DNA from 3 places in the Vibrio aestuarianus genome. Region 3 is predicted to be linked to each of the others. Evidence: predicted binding sites of a transcription regulator. Region 3 holds the regulator's gene; each other region holds the start of a gene.
The links. Region 3 encodes PurR, which represses purine synthesis genes. Its sites were predicted from a motif close to TNANGNAAACGTTTNCNTNA; they were not measured.
Positions count from the first base shown of each region.

Region 1: purL (phosphoribosylformylglycinamidine synthase) is a predicted target of PurR. The motif match lies at 3,822-3,841, and genes of this name have one in related genera.
Region 2: purE (5-(carboxyamino)imidazole ribonucleotide mutase) is a predicted target of PurR. The motif match lies at 2,947-2,966, and genes of this name have one in related genera.

Region 1 covers NZ_JAKNYQ010000001.1:2,551,927-2,558,296, reverse strand. Annotated here, with positions in the region: gene MCT08_RS11705 (S-(hydroxymethyl)glutathione dehydrogenase/class III alcohol dehydrogenase) at 1-159, opposite strand, end outside; gene MCT08_RS11700 (LysR family transcriptional regulator) at 359-1,225, shown strand; gene tadA (tRNA adenosine(34) deaminase TadA) at 1,259-1,771, shown strand; gene MCT08_RS11690 (hypothetical protein) at 1,815-1,949, opposite strand; gene mltF (membrane-bound lytic murein transglycosylase MltF) at 2,153-3,685, opposite strand; gene purL (phosphoribosylformylglycinamidine synthase) at 3,999-6,370, shown strand, end outside.
Region 2 covers NZ_JAKNYQ010000001.1:222,239-228,608, reverse strand. Annotated here, with positions in the region: gene dprA (DNA-processing protein DprA) at 1-99, shown strand, start outside; gene MCT08_RS01170 (DUF494 family protein) at 102-578, shown strand; gene MCT08_RS01165 (DNA topoisomerase family protein) at 605-1,177, shown strand; gene MCT08_RS01160 (5-(carboxyamino)imidazole ribonucleotide synthase) at 1,255-2,385, opposite strand; gene purE (5-(carboxyamino)imidazole ribonucleotide mutase) at 2,390-2,875, opposite strand; gene tsaC (L-threonylcarbamoyladenylate synthase type 1 TsaC) at 3,073-3,630, shown strand; gene hemF (oxygen-dependent coproporphyrinogen oxidase) at 3,651-4,565, shown strand; gene aroE (shikimate dehydrogenase) at 4,631-5,464, shown strand; gene MCT08_RS01135 (DUF1488 family protein) at 5,464-5,730, shown strand; gene MCT08_RS01130 (gamma carbonic anhydrase family protein) at 5,732-6,280, opposite strand.
Region 3 covers NZ_JAKNYQ010000001.1:2,109,671-2,116,040, reverse strand. Annotated here, with positions in the region: gene glgA (glycogen synthase GlgA) at 1-200, shown strand, start outside; gene MCT08_RS09755 (alpha/beta fold hydrolase) at 342-1,142, shown strand; gene MCT08_RS09750 (putative signal transducing protein) at 1,172-1,480, opposite strand; gene MCT08_RS09745 (TVP38/TMEM64 family protein) at 1,492-2,184, opposite strand; gene MCT08_RS09740 (TfoX/Sxy family DNA transformation protein) at 2,304-2,891, opposite strand; cyclic di-GMP riboswitch class I at 3,006-3,091, opposite strand; gene purR (HTH-type transcriptional repressor PurR) at 3,256-4,263, opposite strand; gene torD (molecular chaperone TorD) at 4,532-5,179, opposite strand; gene torR (two-component system response regulator TorR) at 5,436-6,146, shown strand; gene elyC (envelope biogenesis factor ElyC) at 6,240-6,370, opposite strand, start outside.

The DNA of each region.
Region 1 (6,370 bases), 440 kb from region 3:
AAGGGTAAAAGCGTCGGTGTGGCATACTCCGGTCGCCACAATACGTACCAACACTTCGCCTTTTTTAGGCAACATGACGTCAACTTCTTCGACTTTCAGAGGTTGATTTGGTCCCCATGCAATAGCAGCACGAGATTTAATGAATTGAGGTTGTGACATAATGTTTTCCTTTTCGCCTGAATGGTTGTATCCACTGAGTCATTCGTGTGGCTTTATTAAGCATCACTGATTCAGTCGATGGGCTTTGATATAGGTATAACAGCGAATGTCGCTGAGTGTTAATGACAGTATATTTATTTCTAAAATTTTATAATCAGTATAAAATAAGAATTACTTTTACGTATCAGTAATAATCAAAATGGCGAATTGGGAAGGCATCAATGAATTTGTAGCGGTCGCTGAGACTGGTAGTTTTACATCTGCGGCACACAAACTGGCGACTTCAGTGGCTAATGTAAGTCGTCGTATTGCGACATTGGAAGCGCGTTTGGCGGTTAAATTATTGCAACGAACAACGCGAAAGGTCTCGCTGACTGAAGCGGGGCAACTTTATTATCATCAATGTCGTCAGTTGGTGGAAGGGTTAGAGTTAGCAGAGCTTACAGTAACCCAAATGCAGCAAACGCCCTCTGGCTTATTAAAGGTCACCGCGCCCGTGACGTATGGTGAACAAAAAGTGGCGCCATTACTGAATCAATTTTTACAACAGTACCCTCGACTGGAATTAGACTTGATTCTGACTAACCAAAAGCTCGATCTTATTGAACAAGGGGTTGATGTTGCGGTGCGTCTTGGGCAATTAGAGGATTCGAGCTTTATTGCTAAAAAATTGAGTAATCGGCAGTTGTTTGTTTGCGCAAGTCCTGACTATTTGGCTCAGTATGGTACGCCACATACTTTGTCTGAACTGACTCATCATCAATGTTTACAAGGAACGATGGGATATTGGCGCTTTAAAGATAATCAACGTTCTCGTCAGATAAGTGTTAAAGGTAAAATTAAGTGCAATAGCGGTGTGGCGTTACTTAATGCCGCGTTGCAAGGTATTGGAATGGTACAATTACCAGATTATTACGTAGAGGCATATTTAGCATCAGGTGAGCTGGTGGAAGTGCTATTGCCGTATCGTGATGATCGCGAGGGTGTGTGGGCACTCTATCCTCACAATCGTCATTTATCATCTAAGGTGAGGTTGCTGGTCGACTTTCTTGCTGATGCGCTATAACCCTAACAACGATAACAGAGAAATACGCGAACTATGAATACGAGTTTTACTCCTCAAGATCATCAATTTATGCGCCGTGCTATCGAGTTGGCCGATATAGCGGAACAAGCCGGTGAGGTGCCGGTAGGGGCCGTACTTGTCAAAAATGGTGAGATCATTGCTGAAGGATGGAATTGTTCGATTGGCAGCCACGATGCAACCGCTCATGCTGAAATTCAAGCATTGCGTCAAGCTGGCCATGTGCTCAGTAATTATCGTCTGTTAGACACAACGTTGTATGTCACTTTAGAGCCGTGCCCTATGTGTGCAGGAGCGCTGCTGCATAGCCGAGTAAAGCGCATTGTTTATGGTGCGCCAGATCTTAAAGCTGGGGCTGCAGGTACAGTGCTGAATTTATTTGAAAGCCAAGCATCGTATCACTATGCAACTATTGAAAAAGGGTTGTTAGAAGATGAGTGTCGAACTCAGTTACAGAGTTTTTTTAAGAGAAGAAGAGCAGAGATCCAAACAGCGAAGAAGTTAAAAAGAGAACAAGAGAAAGAGTGAGTTTTTAGCAAACATCTAGCGATGTAGATGTTTGCCGATTGATCTAAGAAGCGAGCAATTGCATAAATGCACGATTACGCCAAATAATTTTCTTTTTATTATTGGCCAGCATGCGCTTACGGCGGTTCGCTGATACGGTTTTACTAAGGTGTTTTGACTGCGTTCTACGTTTAAGCATAAAACAACCTCCTACTGCTAAGTTTTGACAATAATCCCTAACCTTTTAGGGTGCCTTTTGACAATGTAAGTCTGTCTTTATAGAGCCTGATTGTTACCGTAATATGAAACTTGTGAAACGATCTGGCTCACAATTTGATGTATGGGTTGCACACCTGAAAATCAAGTGCGCATTTTTCGTCCATACGAAGTAATCAGAATACATTATTGCGGAGCGCTATTCGCCTCTTTTGCATCTTGAGCTGCTTCTCTTTCGGCATCATCAAGCAGTGTTTCATCTTCAATATTGATTACGACTAAATCAGCGGTGTCAGATTCTGACTGTGACGCATTTTGTTGATCAACGTGGCCGATAATACTTTGATAATAACGACGAATGTTTTCCACATATGCTTTTGCTTCATCGCCCCTTGCGTACCCATAACGCGTTTGGCTGAAGTATTTTTTCTGTCTCAGCAGTGGCAGGCGTTCTTTAACCTCGGTCCACGAATCAGGGTTAGCGCCTTGCAACTTGGTTAAGCGTCTGGCATCCATCATATGTCCATAACCGACATTATAAGAGGCAAGAGCAAACCAAATCTTTTCATGCTCTGAAATTGAATCAGGAATTCGTTTGACCATTCTACGTAAATATTCGACGCCACCTCGCACCGATTGTTCAGGATCGAGTCGATTGGCAACATCAACACTTCTTGCGGTGGGCTGAGTCAACATCATCATGCCTCGCACCCCTGTTGGTGATTTGGCTCGTGGATTCCAATGTGACTCTTGGTAAGCCAGTGCGGCTACTAAGCGCCAGTCAAATTCATCTGAATATTTCTGGAAAAGAGGAGACCACTTAGGTAATCGGCTATCTAAAGCACGTATGAAAGCGCGAGTATCGACATAGTCGAACGTGCCAACGTGTCCAATGTATTTCTCTTCCAAGGCGGCTAAATGGCCTGATTGTTTTAGGTTGCCAAAAAATTCAATCATTAAAGCGTAAAGGCTTTCATCTTCGGAACGTTTAACGTACCAAGCAATCGGCTGATCTTCGGTTAATTCGAAAGCAACCGCTAAATCGGGGTTCACTCGTTGCGAAAGCGAGACTTCAACCGAGTCGGCCATGGTGAAGCGCAATTTGCCTTCAGAGACCTGTTTGAGTAGATCTGTGACATCTGCGTTGCGATCAACGCGGTATTGAAAGTCTGGATGAGCTTGCTTTATGGCATTTAAGGTATTTTCAAAATGAGACTCCTCGACGATAGAAAAAATATCGTTGCCCTGATTCTCTGCTATTAGCTCAGCCTGCTTTGCCAGTAACTGGTCTAGGTTTCTTGGTCGCCACAAGCCTTTTTTATACACCACTTGCTGGCTGACATAGTAGTAGGCTGGCCCTGCCCTAAACCCTTTTAAGTGCTGAGTTGATTGACTTAAACCCGCGGCGATCATGTCTATCTCGCCATTTTTGAGTGCAGGGAACAGGCTCGATAAGCGATAAGCCGGTTTCATCTCTAATTTAACGCCGAGCTCGTTAGCAAAATCACGAGCCAATTCGTAATCTAACCCTGCTGGGCCATCAGGACCAATATAGTAAGAAAGCTGATTGTTAATCGTACCAACACGTAATACACCACGTTCGCGAATATGATCGAGTTCGCTTTTCGGATCGGAATCAATTTGGCAGCCAACGATCAACAAAGGGAGTAGTAACAGAAGTAGTGAGCGATGAAGCTGATTTAAATAATAGTTGGGCATTTAAGGGAGATCTCTTACATCAATTGATACCTTTATATCAAAGGCCGCCATATTGGCAAAGTTCCAGATTAAAAATGGCTGCAAAAGTGTCGGTTGCCGCCTGAATATGGGTGTATTTCAAATTTGACAAAAAAAATGACGCAAACGGTTGCTTTTGGTGTTACGTCACAAAAAGAATTCCTTTATAATGCGCTCGAAAGTTGGAGGTTAAATTGGTATGAATTCAAGTTTGTTGTTTTAACTTATTGTATTTTAAGTTTTTGTGAGTTCATTCCAATTACACCTCAACCCACTGTATAAGAGACCTAAGCACATGAGAATTTTGCGTGGCTCCCCAGCTCTTTCTGAGTTTCGTGTTAACAAACTCGTTGAACTTTGTCGTGAACAGCAATTACCTGTTTCTGGTATTTACGCGGAGTTCATGCATTTTGCCGATCTCTCAGCAGATTTAGACGCTCAAGCACTTGAAAAGTTAGAGAAGCTTCTTACTTACGGCCCAACCATTCAAGAGCATGAACCACAAGGTCTTCTCCTGCTTGTTACTCCTCGCCCAGGCACAATTTCTCCTTGGTCTTCGAAAGCAACAGATATTGCTCATAACTGTGGTTTAGCTAATGTAAAGCGTTTGGAACGCGGTACCGCTTATTACATTGAGTCTGAAGGTGAGCTTTCTGCTGAACAGATCAACGCCATTCAATCGTTGATTCATGACCGCATGATGGAAGTGGTATTTACAGAATTTGAAGCGGCCAATGCACTATTTAAAGTGGCACAACCTGCTCCGGTTGCGGATGTTGATCTATTAAACGGTGGTCGCGCTGCGCTTGAACAAGCAAACGTTACCCTTGGCCTTGCATTGGCAGAGGATGAGATCGATTACTTGCTTGAAAGCTTTGTCTCTAAACTAAAGCGTAATCCAACCGACATCGAATTGATGATGTTTGCGCAAGCGAACTCTGAACATTGCCGCCACAAAATCTTTAACGCTGATTGGACCATTGATGGTGTAAAGCAAGATAAATCACTGTTCAAGATGATCAAAAACACCTTTGAAGTGACGCCAGATCACGTTCTATCGGCTTACAAAGACAACGCTGCGGTGATGGTCGGGTCAGAGGTAGGACGCTTTTTCCCAAATCCAGAAACTCGTCAATATGGTTACAGCCATGAGAAAGCACATATTTTGATGAAGGTGGAAACACACAACCACCCAACAGCTATCTCTCCTTGGCCTGGTGCTTCTACTGGTTCTGGCGGTGAAATTCGCGATGAAGGCGCAACCGGTATTGGCGGTAAACCTAAAGCGGGTCTGGTTGGTTTTACCACCTCTAACCTACGTATTCCAGGTTTTGAACAGCCATGGGAAACAGACTTTGGTAAGCCAGGTCGAATCGTTAATGCATTAGATATCATGCTAGAAGGCCCACTAGGTGGCGCGGCATTCAACAACGAATTTGGTCGTCCAAACCTACTTGGTTACTTCCGTACTTACGAAGAGAAAGTAAACTCTCACGCGGGCGAAGAGGTACGTGGTTACCACAAGCCAATCATGATCGCTGGTGGTATGGGTAACATCCGTGACGAGCACGTACAGAAGAAAGAAATTCCAGTCGGTGCAAGCCTAATCGTGCTTGGTGGTCCGGCTATGAATATCGGCCTTGGTGGTGGAGCGGCTTCGTCAATGGCGTCTGGTCAATCAGCAGAAGATCTTGATTTCGCTTCAGTACAACGTGAGAACCCAGAGATGGAACGTCGTTGTCAGGAAGTGATTGACCGCTGTTGGCAGTTAGGTGATGCAAACCCAATCGCGTTTATCCACGATGTGGGCGCGGGCGGTATTTCTAATGCACTTCCAGAGCTTGTGGATGATGGCGAACGTGGCGGTATTTTCCAACTGCGTGATGTACCAAACGATGAGCCGGGTATGAGTCCGTTAGAAATCTGGTGTAATGAGTCACAAGAACGTTACGTAATGGCTGTTGCTCCTGAAAATATGGCTGTCTTTGATGCAATTTGTAAACGTGAACGTGCACCATATGCAGTGGTTGGGGTAGCGACAGAAGAACGTGAGCTCAAGCTTGAAGATTCACACTTTAACAACACGCCAATCGATATGCCAATGGACATCCTATTAGGTAAAACGCCTAAGATGCACCGTGATGCGAAAACGCTAAAAGCAAACAACCCAGCCATCGATCGCAGTGGTATTGAAATTAACGAAGCGGTTGATCGTGTTTTACGCCTACCAACGGTTGCCGAGAAAACTTTCCTTATCACCATTGGTGATCGCACGGTAACGGGGTTAGTTGCACGTGACCAAATGGTTGGGCCATGGCAGGTGCCAGTGGCAAACTGTGCAGTCACCGCAGCCAGCTACGATACTTACCATGGTGAAGCGATGTCGATGGGTGAGCGCACGCCAGTAGCTTTGCTTGACTTTGGTGCATCAGCTCGTTTAGCCGTTGGTGAAGCGATTACTAATATTGCTGCAACCAACATCGGTGATATCAAACATATTAAATTATCAGCAAACTGGATGTCTCCCGCCGGTCACCCAGGTGAAGATGCTGGTCTTTACGAAGCGGTGAAAGCGGTCGGTGAAGAGCTGTGTCCTGCACTTGGTCTGACGATTCCTGTTGGTAAAGACTCGATGTCAATGAAAACCAAGTGGGATGAAAACGGTGA
Region 2 (6,370 bases), 1.9 Mb from region 3:
ATACCTGTGCATGAAGTCATGATGCAGCTCTTAGAGCTTGAGCTTTCAGGGCATGTTGTTGCAGTTTCCGGTGGCTATATTCGTAAGGGGAGGGGCTAGCTATGATGATGGATATACTGATGTATCTATTTGAAACCTACATCCATAGCGATGCAGAGTTACAAGTAGACCAAGATGAGCTTGAAGATGAATTGCTTCGAGCAGGTTTTCACCAAAAAGATATCTACAAAGCCCTTAACTGGTTAGAAGAGCTGGCAGCATTACAGCAAACTGATGCTCATTCTGCGATTGCGACCAGTGCAACCACTTCCATGCGGATCTATACCCCGCAAGAGATGGAAAGATTGGATCTCGAAAGCCGAGGCTTTCTCTTGTTCCTTGAACAGGTCGAAGTTCTAACGCCCGAGATTCGCGAGATGGTGATTGATCGAATCATGGGGTTAGAAACCAATGAATTTGAATTGGATGACTTAAAGTGGATCATTTTAATGGTGTTGTTTAACGTACCAGGCAATGAAAATGCTTATACGCTTATGGAAGAGTTGTTGTACACCAAAGAGCAAGGCATTTTGCATTGATCTCACCGTCCATCTAGTTGAGCGTTATGAGCCGTAAAATTGATCAACAACTTTTTTCCGCGCATGAACATGCGCTACAGCACGAACCTTGTCCTCAATGTGGCGGAGAGTTACAGATCCGCCATGGCAAACATGGCCCGTTTTTAGGCTGCACACAGTATCCTGCGTGTGGCTATATTCGTTCATTGCACCAAAATGACGGGCATATCATCAAAGAGTTAGGGGTTCCTTGTCCTGAGTGTGGGCATGAGCTTGTACTGCGCCAAGGTCGTTATGGGATGTTTATTGGCTGTAGTGATTACCCTAACTGTCATCATATTCAGAGTTTAGATACTCCAGAAGAAGACACATCACACCAAAAACTGCTTTGCCCCGAATGCTTGAAAGGGCACTTGGTTGAGCGAAAAACTCGTCATGGTAAAACTTTTAACGCCTGCGATAACTACCCTAAATGTAAGTTTGCCGTTAATCAGCCACCAGTAGCCGGTAAATGTGAAAAGTGTGGATTTGGATTATTGGTAGAGAAAAAGCTGGCTAGTGGTGTTAAACACCAATGTGCCGATCGAAAATGTGCACATACTCAAGTTGAAAACGAATAAAAAATAGCACGGTTAACGTGCCATTTTAGATCTTAGCGAGAGAATACAACCATCAGCGCATTCTCTAAGGTATTGCTCTATTTTAACTGCTTTGCAAAGTGATGCACGGCAGGAAATGCATTTGCATCCAGTACGTCTGCTAAATGGCAAAGCGTGCGTTGCAGCTCTGCACTGTAGTCAGCGCTGACATTGATGTGTCCCATTTTACGTCCAATACGTTTCTCTTTACCATACCAATGTACGTGACAACCTTCGGTTGCGAGCACTTCTTCAGGTAAGGTATCTTCGCCTAGAATATTAATCATCGATGTCGGGCGAACCAGTTTTGTACTCCCTAAAGGAAGGCCACACACCGCGCGTAAGTGGTTCTCAAATTGACAAGTTTCAGCGCCTTGTTGTGTCCAGTGACCTGAGTTGTGTACGCGTGGGGCAATCTCATTGACCAGTAACGCTCCTTGCACATCAAAAAACTCTAACGCTAAAACCCCAACATAATCTAATCGTTTTGCTACCGCGCTGAACATCTCTTGGGCTTGCTGCTGTAGTTCAAGGTCATCAATGGCTGTCGATAAGCTTAATACACCATCGGTATGGACGTTTTCAGCTAGCGGATAAACGGAAATGCTGCCATCTTTTGCGCGTGCGCCAACCAGCGATACTTCTCGGTCAAAAGGAACAAACTCTTCGGCGACGATAGCTTGAGTTGGTGTTGCGTCGATACAAGCTTGCATTTCAGGCCAAATTTCATCGGCTTGTTGTGCACCTTTTAAACGCCATTGTCCTTTACCATCGTAGCCACCCAAGGCACTTTTCAACACCATAGGAAGGCCGATGTGAGCAATAGCTGCATCGAAATCTTCACGTGAATTAATCACAAAATATTTGGCATTTTTGACGTGAGCTTCATCCAGTAGCGCTTTTTCAAGACGACGATCGCCACCAGCTTTGATAGCTTCTACGCTAGGTAAAAACTTCCCGCTTTGCTCGCAAATAGCGAGAATGTCATGTGGGATGTGTTCAAACTCCGCAGTTATTACATCGGCTTGCTGGATGGCATTCTCTAGCCCGTGACCAATAACATGCAAAGTCAGTGGGTGGACGATATTGCCACTCCCGACATCAAAAGCTGATATTTGAATGTTCAGTGGTGCACCAGCTAAGGCCATCATGCGAGCGAGTTGACCTGCCCCCAATACTAAAACGTGCATAGTATTAGTCCTCAGCTGGGTTAGGGTTAGCTAAGACCGTTTCTGTTTGTTGGGTGCGAAAGGCTTCCACTTTGGTCATTACCGTTTCATCACTGGTTCCAATGATCTGTGCTGCTAATAGCCCAGCATTGGCTGCGCCCGCTTCACCAATCGCTAGTGTACCTACAGCAATGCCTTTTGGCATTTGCACGATAGAGAGTAACGAGTCCATCCCTTTTAAGGCTTTTGACTGCACCGGAACGCCTAAAACAGGTAGGCTTGTAAAAGCCGCTGTCATTCCTGGAAGGTGCGCCGCACCGCCAGCTCCAGCGATAATCACTTTAATACCGCGATCTTTTGCACCGCTAGCGTAATCGGCCAGAAGTTGAGGAGTGCGGTGTGCTGAAACCACTTTGGTTTCGTAAGCGATGCCAAATTGGTCCAACATCTCGGCTGCTAGCTTCATGGTTGGCCAATCGGATTTAGAACCCATGATAATTCCGACTTTCATCTCAAACTCCTTCAAACATCTTAAAATTGGGTGATCAGGTGATTTGCGCGCATTATACGAGTATTTTTTCTTTAGGAAAACGTTTGCGTCGACCTAATTTATCGATTGATACATTTTATCAACAAATAGCTTTAGCCTGTTTCCATCAGAGTTTGTACACTTAGCCTCAAGATCAGATCTAACTTATGGATGTTTTTGTGAATAATTTTGAGCATACCTTGCAAGCATTGCGTGATGGTGAAGTTATCGCTTACCCAACCGAGGGCGTGTTTGGGGTGGGGTGTGACCCAGATAACCCTGATGCCATTCAAAAATTGTTAACGTTGAAGCAGCGCCCAGTGAATAAAGGCTTAATTTTAATTGCCGCATCTTATGAGCAATTGCTGCCTTATATTGATGAAAGCCAGTTGACCAAAGAGCAGCTTGAACGTGTCCATGCTACTTGGCCTGGGCCTGTGACTTGGATTATGCCAACCAGTGATAAAGTGTCGGAATGGGTGAGTGGCCAATTTGATTCAATTGCCGTACGTGTGACGGATCATCCTTTGGTTCAAAAGCTGTGTAATGCTTATGGAAAACCGTTAACCTCTACCAGCGCGAATTTGACGGGTCTTCCCCCTTGCATGACCACGCAAGAAGTCGAATTGCAATTAGGTGAACGACTGGTTGCGATTTTAGACGGTGAGACTGGCGGTCGAAATAAACCAAGTGAGATTCGTGACGCAAAAACATCACAAGTATTAAGACAGGGCTAACCCTGCCAAGGAAGTAAGCGATGCCAACCATTGATAAACAAGCAGTGAAGCAATTTTTGCTTGAGCTGCAAGATTCCATTTGTCTGCAATTAGAGCAAGCCGATGGGCAAGCCCTGTTTGAGGAAGATGCGTGGCATCGCGAGCCGGGAGAGCGACTAGGTGGTGGTGGTCGAACTCGTGTGATGCGAAATGGTCATGTCTTTGAACAAGGTGGCGTTAATTTTTCCCATGTTGCAGGCAAAGAAATGCCAGCATCGGCTACGGCTCATCGTCCTGAATTAGCGGGTCGAAAATTTGAAGCAATGGGTGTTTCATTAGTGATGCACCCTAATAACCCTTATATACCGACTTCACACGCAAACGTGCGATTTTTTATAGCAGAAAAAGAAGGTGAAGCGCCTATCTGGTGGTTTGGCGGTGGGTTTGACCTTACGCCATTCTATCCCTTCGAAGAAGATGCCCAGTCATGGCATGACACCGCGAAACAGTTGTGTACTCCATTTGGTGAGAGCGTTTATGCCGAGCATAAGGCATGGTGTGATAAGTATTTCTTTCTTCCGCACCGCAATGAAACACGCGGTATTGGTGGTTTGTTTTTCGATGATTTAAACGCTTGGGGTTTTGAGCGATGCTTTGCTTATATGCAGGCGGTAGGTCAAGGATATACCGATGCTTATTTACCGATCATTGAACGCCGTAAAGAGATGGAATATGGCGAAAGAGAGCGTCAATTTCAACTTTACCGCCGTGGACGTTATGTTGAATTCAACTTAGTGTATGACCGCGGAACATTGTTTGGTTTACAAAGTGGTGGCCGGACCGAATCAATTCTAATGTCGATGCCTCCTTTGGCTCGTTGGGAATATAGCTATCAGCCTGATGAAAATAGCGCAGAAGCAAAATTAAAACAGTTTTTAGTCCCAAGAGAGTGGTGACAAAAAGCGTATTCCAATGGTAGGGTCACAACAGTGATCCTTTTTGATTTTAGGTAGGCAGGGATATGGCTCATCACATTGATCAATATGCAGTATTTGGTAACCCAATTGGACATAGTAAATCTCCTTTTATCCATACGCTTTTCGCTCGTCAAACCAATCAGGAAATGAAATATCAGGCATTGCTTGCTCCTGTTGATGGTTTTAGGAATGCGGCTGATACTTTTTTTACTAATGGTGGCAGAGGCTGCAATGTGACCGCGCCATTCAAAGAAGATGCTTATCAATTTGCAGATCGCTTAACTGAGCGCGCGAAACTAGCTGGTGCCGTGAATACGTTAAAGAAGCTGGATGATGGTGAGATCATTGGCGATACCACAGATGGTGCAGGGTTAGTTCAGGATTTGTTGCAACACCAAGTGCAAATAAAAGAAGCAACCATTTTATTAATGGGCGCTGGTGGAGCTGCTCGAGGTGTGATTAAAGATCTCTTAGACCAACAACCAAAGAAACTGGTCATCACTAATCGAACTTTTATTAAGGCGCAGCAACTTGCAGATGTTTTCCAAGATTTTGGTGATATCGATGCTATCCCAATGGATCAGATTGATCAGTCATTTGATGTTGTGATTAACTCGACATCAGCGAGTTTAAATGGTGAGTGTCCTGATATTTCCGTCAAAATATTTGGTGATAATACAGTTGCTTATGACATGATGTATGGTAAGGGGCTAACGAGTTTTAATCAGTGGGCGCATAACAACGGTTGTGCTCATGTCTATGACGGCTTGGGTATGTTGGTTGGACAGGCGGCGGAAAGCTTTATGTTATGGCGTGGCTTAAGACCTGGCTCTAGACAGATCCTGAGAGAACTTAGAAAAAACTTAGAAGGACAATAATGAACCAAGCCATTTTATTTCCAGATATGCAACATTGGCATCAAGCAAGTCAAAGTGTGGTGTTTCCTGCACAACATGTGGGAGCGCTGATCGAGTGTGTTGTTTCTATTTCTGTTTTGAGCAAAATTTCTGGTGAAGCAATAGAGAATAGCCAACAAGCTCTTCAAGTCTTCGCACAATGGCGTTTTGATCTGGAAGAGCTAGCGGAAACATTAATAGAAGATGAAGAGTTTAATGTGCAAGGCCAGGTTGAAATTAGCGAGTAGGCTATTCCACTGTTTTGACACTTGATAGATAGTCATTCTTGTTTTGCACATAGTTTGCGGAAGATTTAAGTAAAAAAGCGCGTTCTTTATCAGTTAATGGGCGCGCTTGTTTCACTGGAGACCCAACATAGAGGTAGCCACTTTCAAGTACCTTATTAGGTGGTACTAAACTGCCAGCCCCAACCATAACGTCTGATTCCACGATCACACCATCTAACACTATCGCCCCCATACCAATTAAAACGCGATCATGAATTGTACAACCGTGAAGCATCACCTTATGTCCGATAGTGACATCCTCACCAATCAGTAATGGATAACCGTTCGGGTTCTCTTCGTTTTTATGCGTAACATGTAAAACGCTACCATCTTGAATATTAGAGCGCTTACCAATGTAGATATGGTTAACATCACCTCTGGCAGCCACTAATGGCCATATACTGACATCTTCCTCAAGTACAATATCGCCCACGAGTACTGAACTGCTATCTATATAGACATTGCGTTCAATTTTTGGAGAGATACCTTTATAACTGCGAATCGATGACATAGTCGTTTCCTTTTATAGTGATGGGATGGGCAAATGAAACAGAAATAGTGGTAAAAACAACCTATTTGAATAAAAAACACTCCAACAAAC
Region 3 (6,370 bases):
CTGATGAAGCAACGGGTTTTGGTTTCCATGAACCGTCTGCTGAGGCTTTGCTGATTACTATGCAACGGGCGATGCTATTTTATCTTCAGCATCCAGATAAAATGTTAGAAGTACAGCAACGCGCTATGCGACAAGATTTTAGTTGGCAAGATTCAGCGAAAGAATACATCAAAATGTATCAAGACGCGTTATTTAGTTAATAACAAATGAAAAGGCGCTTCGGCGCCTTTGTTTAATGCTATAGAGCAGATAAACCAAACATAATTTTACATCCTGCTGCCAACAGTCTTGGTATTTTGTGGTAGTCTTAATACTCATTGATTGCGAACAAATATCTCAATATGTCTCAGAGTTTACTTTTCCATAAAACTTACCATCATCCGACCAGTGATGAATGGGTTGTCTTTGTCCATGGGGCAGGGGGAAGCTCATCTATCTGGTTTAAGCAGATAAAAGCATACAGAGAACATTTTAATTTATTGTTAATTGACCTCCGTGGTCACGGCAAATCCAATCAGTTACTTAAAGAATTAATGGCCAATCGCTATACTTTTAAATCAGTTACACAAGATATTCTCAAAGTGTTGGATCATCTGAAAATCCAATCTGCCCATTTTGTTGGTATGTCACTAGGAACAATTATTGTCAGAAACCTTGCTGAATTAGCGTCTAGTCGTGTTAGAACGATGGTGTTAGGTGGTGCGGTGACGCGTTTTGACGTTCGTTCGCAGGTGCTAGTTAAGGTAGGCAATTTAAGTAAGCATATCATTCCTTATATGTGGCTATATCGATTGTTCGCTTATATTGTTATGCCACAACGTACTCAAAAAGAGTCTCGACATCTGTTCATACGAGAAGCAAGAAAACTGTGCCAAAAAGAGTTTAAACGCTGGTTTATGCTGACTTCGGAAGTTAACCCTTTAATGAAGTACTTTAAAGAGAAAGAACTACCAATCCCGACTCTTTATCTGATGGGCGAGAGAGACTATATGTTCATTAAACCCGTCAAGGACATGGTGGCACACCACAAAAAGAGTATTCTGTTAGAAATACCCAATTGTGGACATGTTTGTAATGTTGAACAGCCGGAGATGTTTAATCGACACTCTATTGAATTCATTCAACAGAATATGTCTCGCTAATTTCGATACGAGTAGACGGTCAATGGGAGCTACTGAACTGAACTGCAATGCCAGCAGGCAGAAAACTGCGGTTCGTTCTCTTCTCCGCATTTTTGGCAGTACCAGTTGGACACATTTTGTTCATGGTTATCGCGGTAAGTTTCTATAACTGCAAGAGCTTCACGTTCTTTATGAGCATCGAGTAGCCATACATAAGGGTTAGTTTCTTCTCCAAAAGGCAATTCACCTTGTAAACCAAACAGGCCTTCTCCCCTGACTTCACACTGAATTTTTTCTTGCTGCAAGAGATGACTGACGATATGTGCTTCTAATAATAAGTTCGAGACGAATATCTTCATGTTGATTGGCTCTAAGTCGTTTTGGTCATATTGTTGAATTTAGATAGACCCCATTTCGCTATCATGGGAAACAATCCAAGCAGTGCAAATGAAAGCAAGACGGACGGTGAAATAATACCAGATAGACTATCTATTTCAGATAACTGTGTGCCTGCATTCAAATAGACAGCAGTGCCTGGCAACATCCCCAACTGGCTAACTAAATAAAAGCGAACAGTGGAAAGTGGTGTTAAGCCCATTAACAAATTGATCAAGAAAAATGGAAAGACAGGTATCAAGCGCAGAGAAAATAGATAGAAAGCGCCATCACTTTCCACACCTTGGTTTATCGCTTTCAGTTTTGAGCCAAATTTGTCTTGCACCCATTCACGCAGTAAAAAGCGGCTGCTTAAAAAAGCTAGGGTTGCCCCGATAGTACTGGCAAAGGAGACTAAAAGTAGGCTAGTCCAAAAGCCGAATAGCGCCGCGCCTAATAAAGTTACCACTGCCGCCCCAGGTATCGAAAATGCCGTGACTAAAATATAGAGCGAGAAATAGAGTGCAGCTGCGCTCACAAAGTTTTGTTCAATATGCTCATTGAGCAGTAATTGCTGTGCTTTGGCGTTTTCTAAGGTTAGATACTGGCCAAAATTCATCGCTAGCAGAATGATGGTAATTAATAGGATTAGACCCAAGACAATTTTTTTATTCATGCTTTTTCTCACCGCGTTTTTACACTAGATATAGTGAATAGGACATGGAAAGTCGAACTTTTATTTCAAAATGGAATAAAAAAGCGCCCGCAATGAAGTGCGAGCGCTTTTTGAAAGGTTGTGGTTAACGTTTATAGATTATTGGCGAGTTCATCACGACGAGATTGCGAAATAACAGACCAGTGTTTTCCTTCAATCGCGCCTTCTAAAGCCCAAAGCAATTCTAAACTGACAGTCGAAGAGTGGGTTTGCTGAATGGCTTTGTACGCTTCTAAAGCACCTTTCGCTTGTAAATCATTAACCGATTCAATACCTGCTTTTTTGAGCATTCTTTCCGTTGCAAGACGCAAATTGGGCAGATCTTTCAAGCGATCTGGCTTTGCCTGAGCTTGAACTTCACGTTCTTGCTTGGCAATTTCAAGTGCGACAGATGCGTCTCTCAAGATTTGTTGCGGGTTGTTCCAGCAATTATCAGGTAATGCAAAATATTTAGTGACGACAGGAAAGCCGCGCTTTTTATATACATAAGGCTCATAGCCCTGCTGTACAAAGCGTTTTGTAGACACATCATCAGCGCGAATGTGAAGTTTATCGTTTACGACCAAAGCAAACATAGTGTCATCGACGAAAATACCGAAACCGCCAAACATTGAACGAGATTTTACTTGTCCAAACTGTTCGAATAGTCGCATTGAATCTTTAAGTACTGGTTTATCCATGTTGTAAATTCTCGGTGTATAGGTAATACGCCACCAAAATCAGGTCCGAGAGGTTAGCAACTCTATGCAGAAAGTGTGTCAGTAAGGAGTAAACTTAATGCTAGTATCATTGCCATCGGCAACCCCGCTACCTACCAATATTTTGGTTTAGGCCGGAGGCTTTGCGTCCCATTCTTTCAAATGGTTTGCCCTGTGCGTGACTTCTAAGAATTAGAATAAATAAAAAATTGGACAAACATCACATTTGTATCTCTTATATGTGATGCCCATCTCAAAAGTTTCATGATTGAAAGTCAAATGTAATCCTAATTTTAAGAATATGGGCAGTTTTGACTTTCGAACGATTAACGAGCAAAAATTTGATTTATTTTTTTATATTTTTAACTGTTTTACGCTCAACAATCTCTGGGTGCATTTCAAAAATACGTCTTTCATGCTCTTTGTCTTTAATGCGTTCTAACAAAATTTCAAATGCATTTTTTCCTACACGGCGCTTAGGCTGGTGAATGGTGGTTAGCGGCGGTGAAAAGTATTCAGCGAGCTCAATGTTGTCATAGCCAATCACTGACATGTCATCAGGGACACGGATACCTTTTTGTTGTAGGCGACTCATTAAACCTAAAGCCATAGTATCGTTAAAACAGAATACAGCCGTTGGACGTTTATCCATTGCTGCGATTTTATCTGCGGCTAATACGGCAGTGTCACACTCGAAGTTACCTTCCAGTATCCAGTTTTCATTCACAGTTAGGTTCGCTTCTGCAAGTGCGCGTTTGAAGCCTTGAATTCGCTCTTGGCAGGCTGCCTTTTCGAAGTGACCACTTAGACATGCAATTTCAGTGTGACCATGATCGATAAGGTATTTGGTCGCTAGATAACCACCTTCTTCAGAATTATCGATGATTTTATCAGCTTGAGAGCTTTCTGGGCCCCAGTCCATTATCACCTTAGGGATATCGGCATGGCGATCGAGCATTTCCAGAAGCTCTTCAGTGAGGTCTGAACACATGACTAACATACCATCAACGCGCTTTTCTGCTAGCATGCGAATATAATCACGTTGTTTCTCATAGATACCGCCCGTGTTACACAAAATGAGCGTATAGCCTTGGCGATAGCAGTAGCTTTCCACGCCATCAATAACTTCGGAGAAAAACAAGTTAGTGGATTGGGTAACTAACATACCGATCGTACGGGTGGTATTACATTTCAAGCTACGAGCCACAGCACTTGGCGCATAGTTGAGTTCCGCTACTGCTTCCATCACTTTTTCTTGTGTAGCTTCAGCAACAAAGCGAGTTTTGTTAATCACGTGCGATACCGTGGTGGTTGATACGCCAGCGAGGCGAGCAACGTCTTTAATCGTAGCCATAAATTCGTTCCTGTCGATAATTGCAGAACGGTTGAATCAGCTTACCATTCAGCAGAGTTAGGCTTATTACCTTGTTAAGATTGAAGCCTAAAAGTAATAAAAACACAAAAACCGCCGGAAACAGCGGTTTGCATCTTAAAAATAATTTTTTATCGTTTTCAGTCAAGATTTTAGTCTGCAAACGTCAATCAGGCAATGAAAAATCTGCTTAATAAATCAGTCAATTGTCACAGTTGACTGATTTATTGTGTATCTATGTAAAGACGCACTAATCGTTAGACAAATACTTGCAGTCCAATTGAAGAAATGCCACTAGCAGTTCGGTTAATGCGCTATAGAACCCGAACTGATCAATTTGTTGGCATCGAAGGCTAAACTGAGGCACCCATGAGAGGATATGCTGTTGGATAAACTCATACTGTTCGACAAAGGCTTGATCTAAATGTTGTTCCTGTTCTAGCTCATTGGATCGAATGATCAAATTCCCCAGAAAATCTAATTCAATAGCAATGTGATCGGCTGGCTCATTCAGCGATGTGCTTACCGCAATGTTATGTGATGCCATTAATTCGGTCATCGCTTTTGCTGGTTCAGCATTGAGAAGACCTGATTGACCAATATAAATAGAGGCATATGGCAGAGCAGAATCTTTATTTGATTTTAGAAAAACATCACAGAAATCAGCGGCAAGCTCTAGTTGAGCATCTTCCCTATCCATGAGTCGATTTAATGCATCGACTAGTTTGTCAATTGCAGGTTTAAGGGTTTGGTTGTCACCTAAGCCAGTAAGAAATGAGCGAATGGCCTGAGTATGGTATTGTTCTAGTTCCTGCTCAGTTAGCTCTTTGACAAATAAGCTCGAAAGCCACCAGTAAATCTCGGCACGCTTTTCATTAAAGGCTTTAGTTTCTTGCATCATCTTGCTCCAAAAATAATTACTCTGCTAAGTTTAGCGAATAAAAATGAATAGCTATCACTATATAAATGAAAAAATATGACAGAAATTGTTATTTAATTAATACCGTCTTGGAAGGTTGTTTTGAATCAATAAACCAGCATTTTTCTCTATTTTTAGCCTGCGATGATAGAATTATGACGATTTATGAATAGAATAAATTTGTACATAGTCTCATACTGAGACTTAGGCATTTCCATATAAATAAGTGGTGTACATGAGCTATCACGTATTAGTTGTTGAAGATGACGCAGTAACTCGCAGTAAACTGGCCGGGTACTTTCAAAATGAAGGTTATACCGTTACAGAGGCGGAGAACGGTACTCAAATGCGAGAGGCGCTTCAGAACAACGTTATTGATTTGATTATGTTAGATATCAACCTTCCGGGAGAGGATGGTTTGATGTTAACGCGTGAACTACGTAGTCAATCTGATATTGGAATCATCCTGGTTACAGGTCGCACGGATAGCATCGATAAAATTGTTGGTCTCGAAATGGGGGCTGATGACTATGTCACCAAACCATTTGAATTACGTGAACTGTTAGTTCGTGTAAAAAATCTTTTATGGCGGATATCGACAGCCAATAATCAATCGACTGTTGGCGATACTTCTCAAAATGGTAATCTCGTTCGATTTGGTGAATGGTCATTTGATATTCAACGCCGTGCACTTAGTCGAAGTGGTGAACCGGTAAAATTGACAAAAGCTGAGTATGAGTTGTTGGTTGCATTATCTTCTTATCCTAACCAAGTACTGAGCCGAGAACGTATTTTGAATATGATCAGTCATCGTGTTGATGCGCCTAATGATCGTACGATTGATGTCTTGATTAGACGGATGAGAGCGAAGATGGAATTTGACCCTAAAAACCCACAAATTTTTGTGACGGTGCATGGGGAAGGGTATATGTTTGCCGGAGATTAGTCGTTTATTTTCGATAAAACACGTATCTCGTTGGGTTATTTGAGATGCCAGAAAATAAAAAACCGAAGTAGAGACTTCGGTTTTTTATGTATCTTACAAATTGCTTTCTTGTTGTGGAGCGTTTTCTAAAGCCGTTTCCTCGTAGCCGGATGCCCAATCACGTAGGTTTTGCCACAATAGCCCCAAGGTCTCATACCAATAGCGCTCCGTTTGTTCTAAGTAGC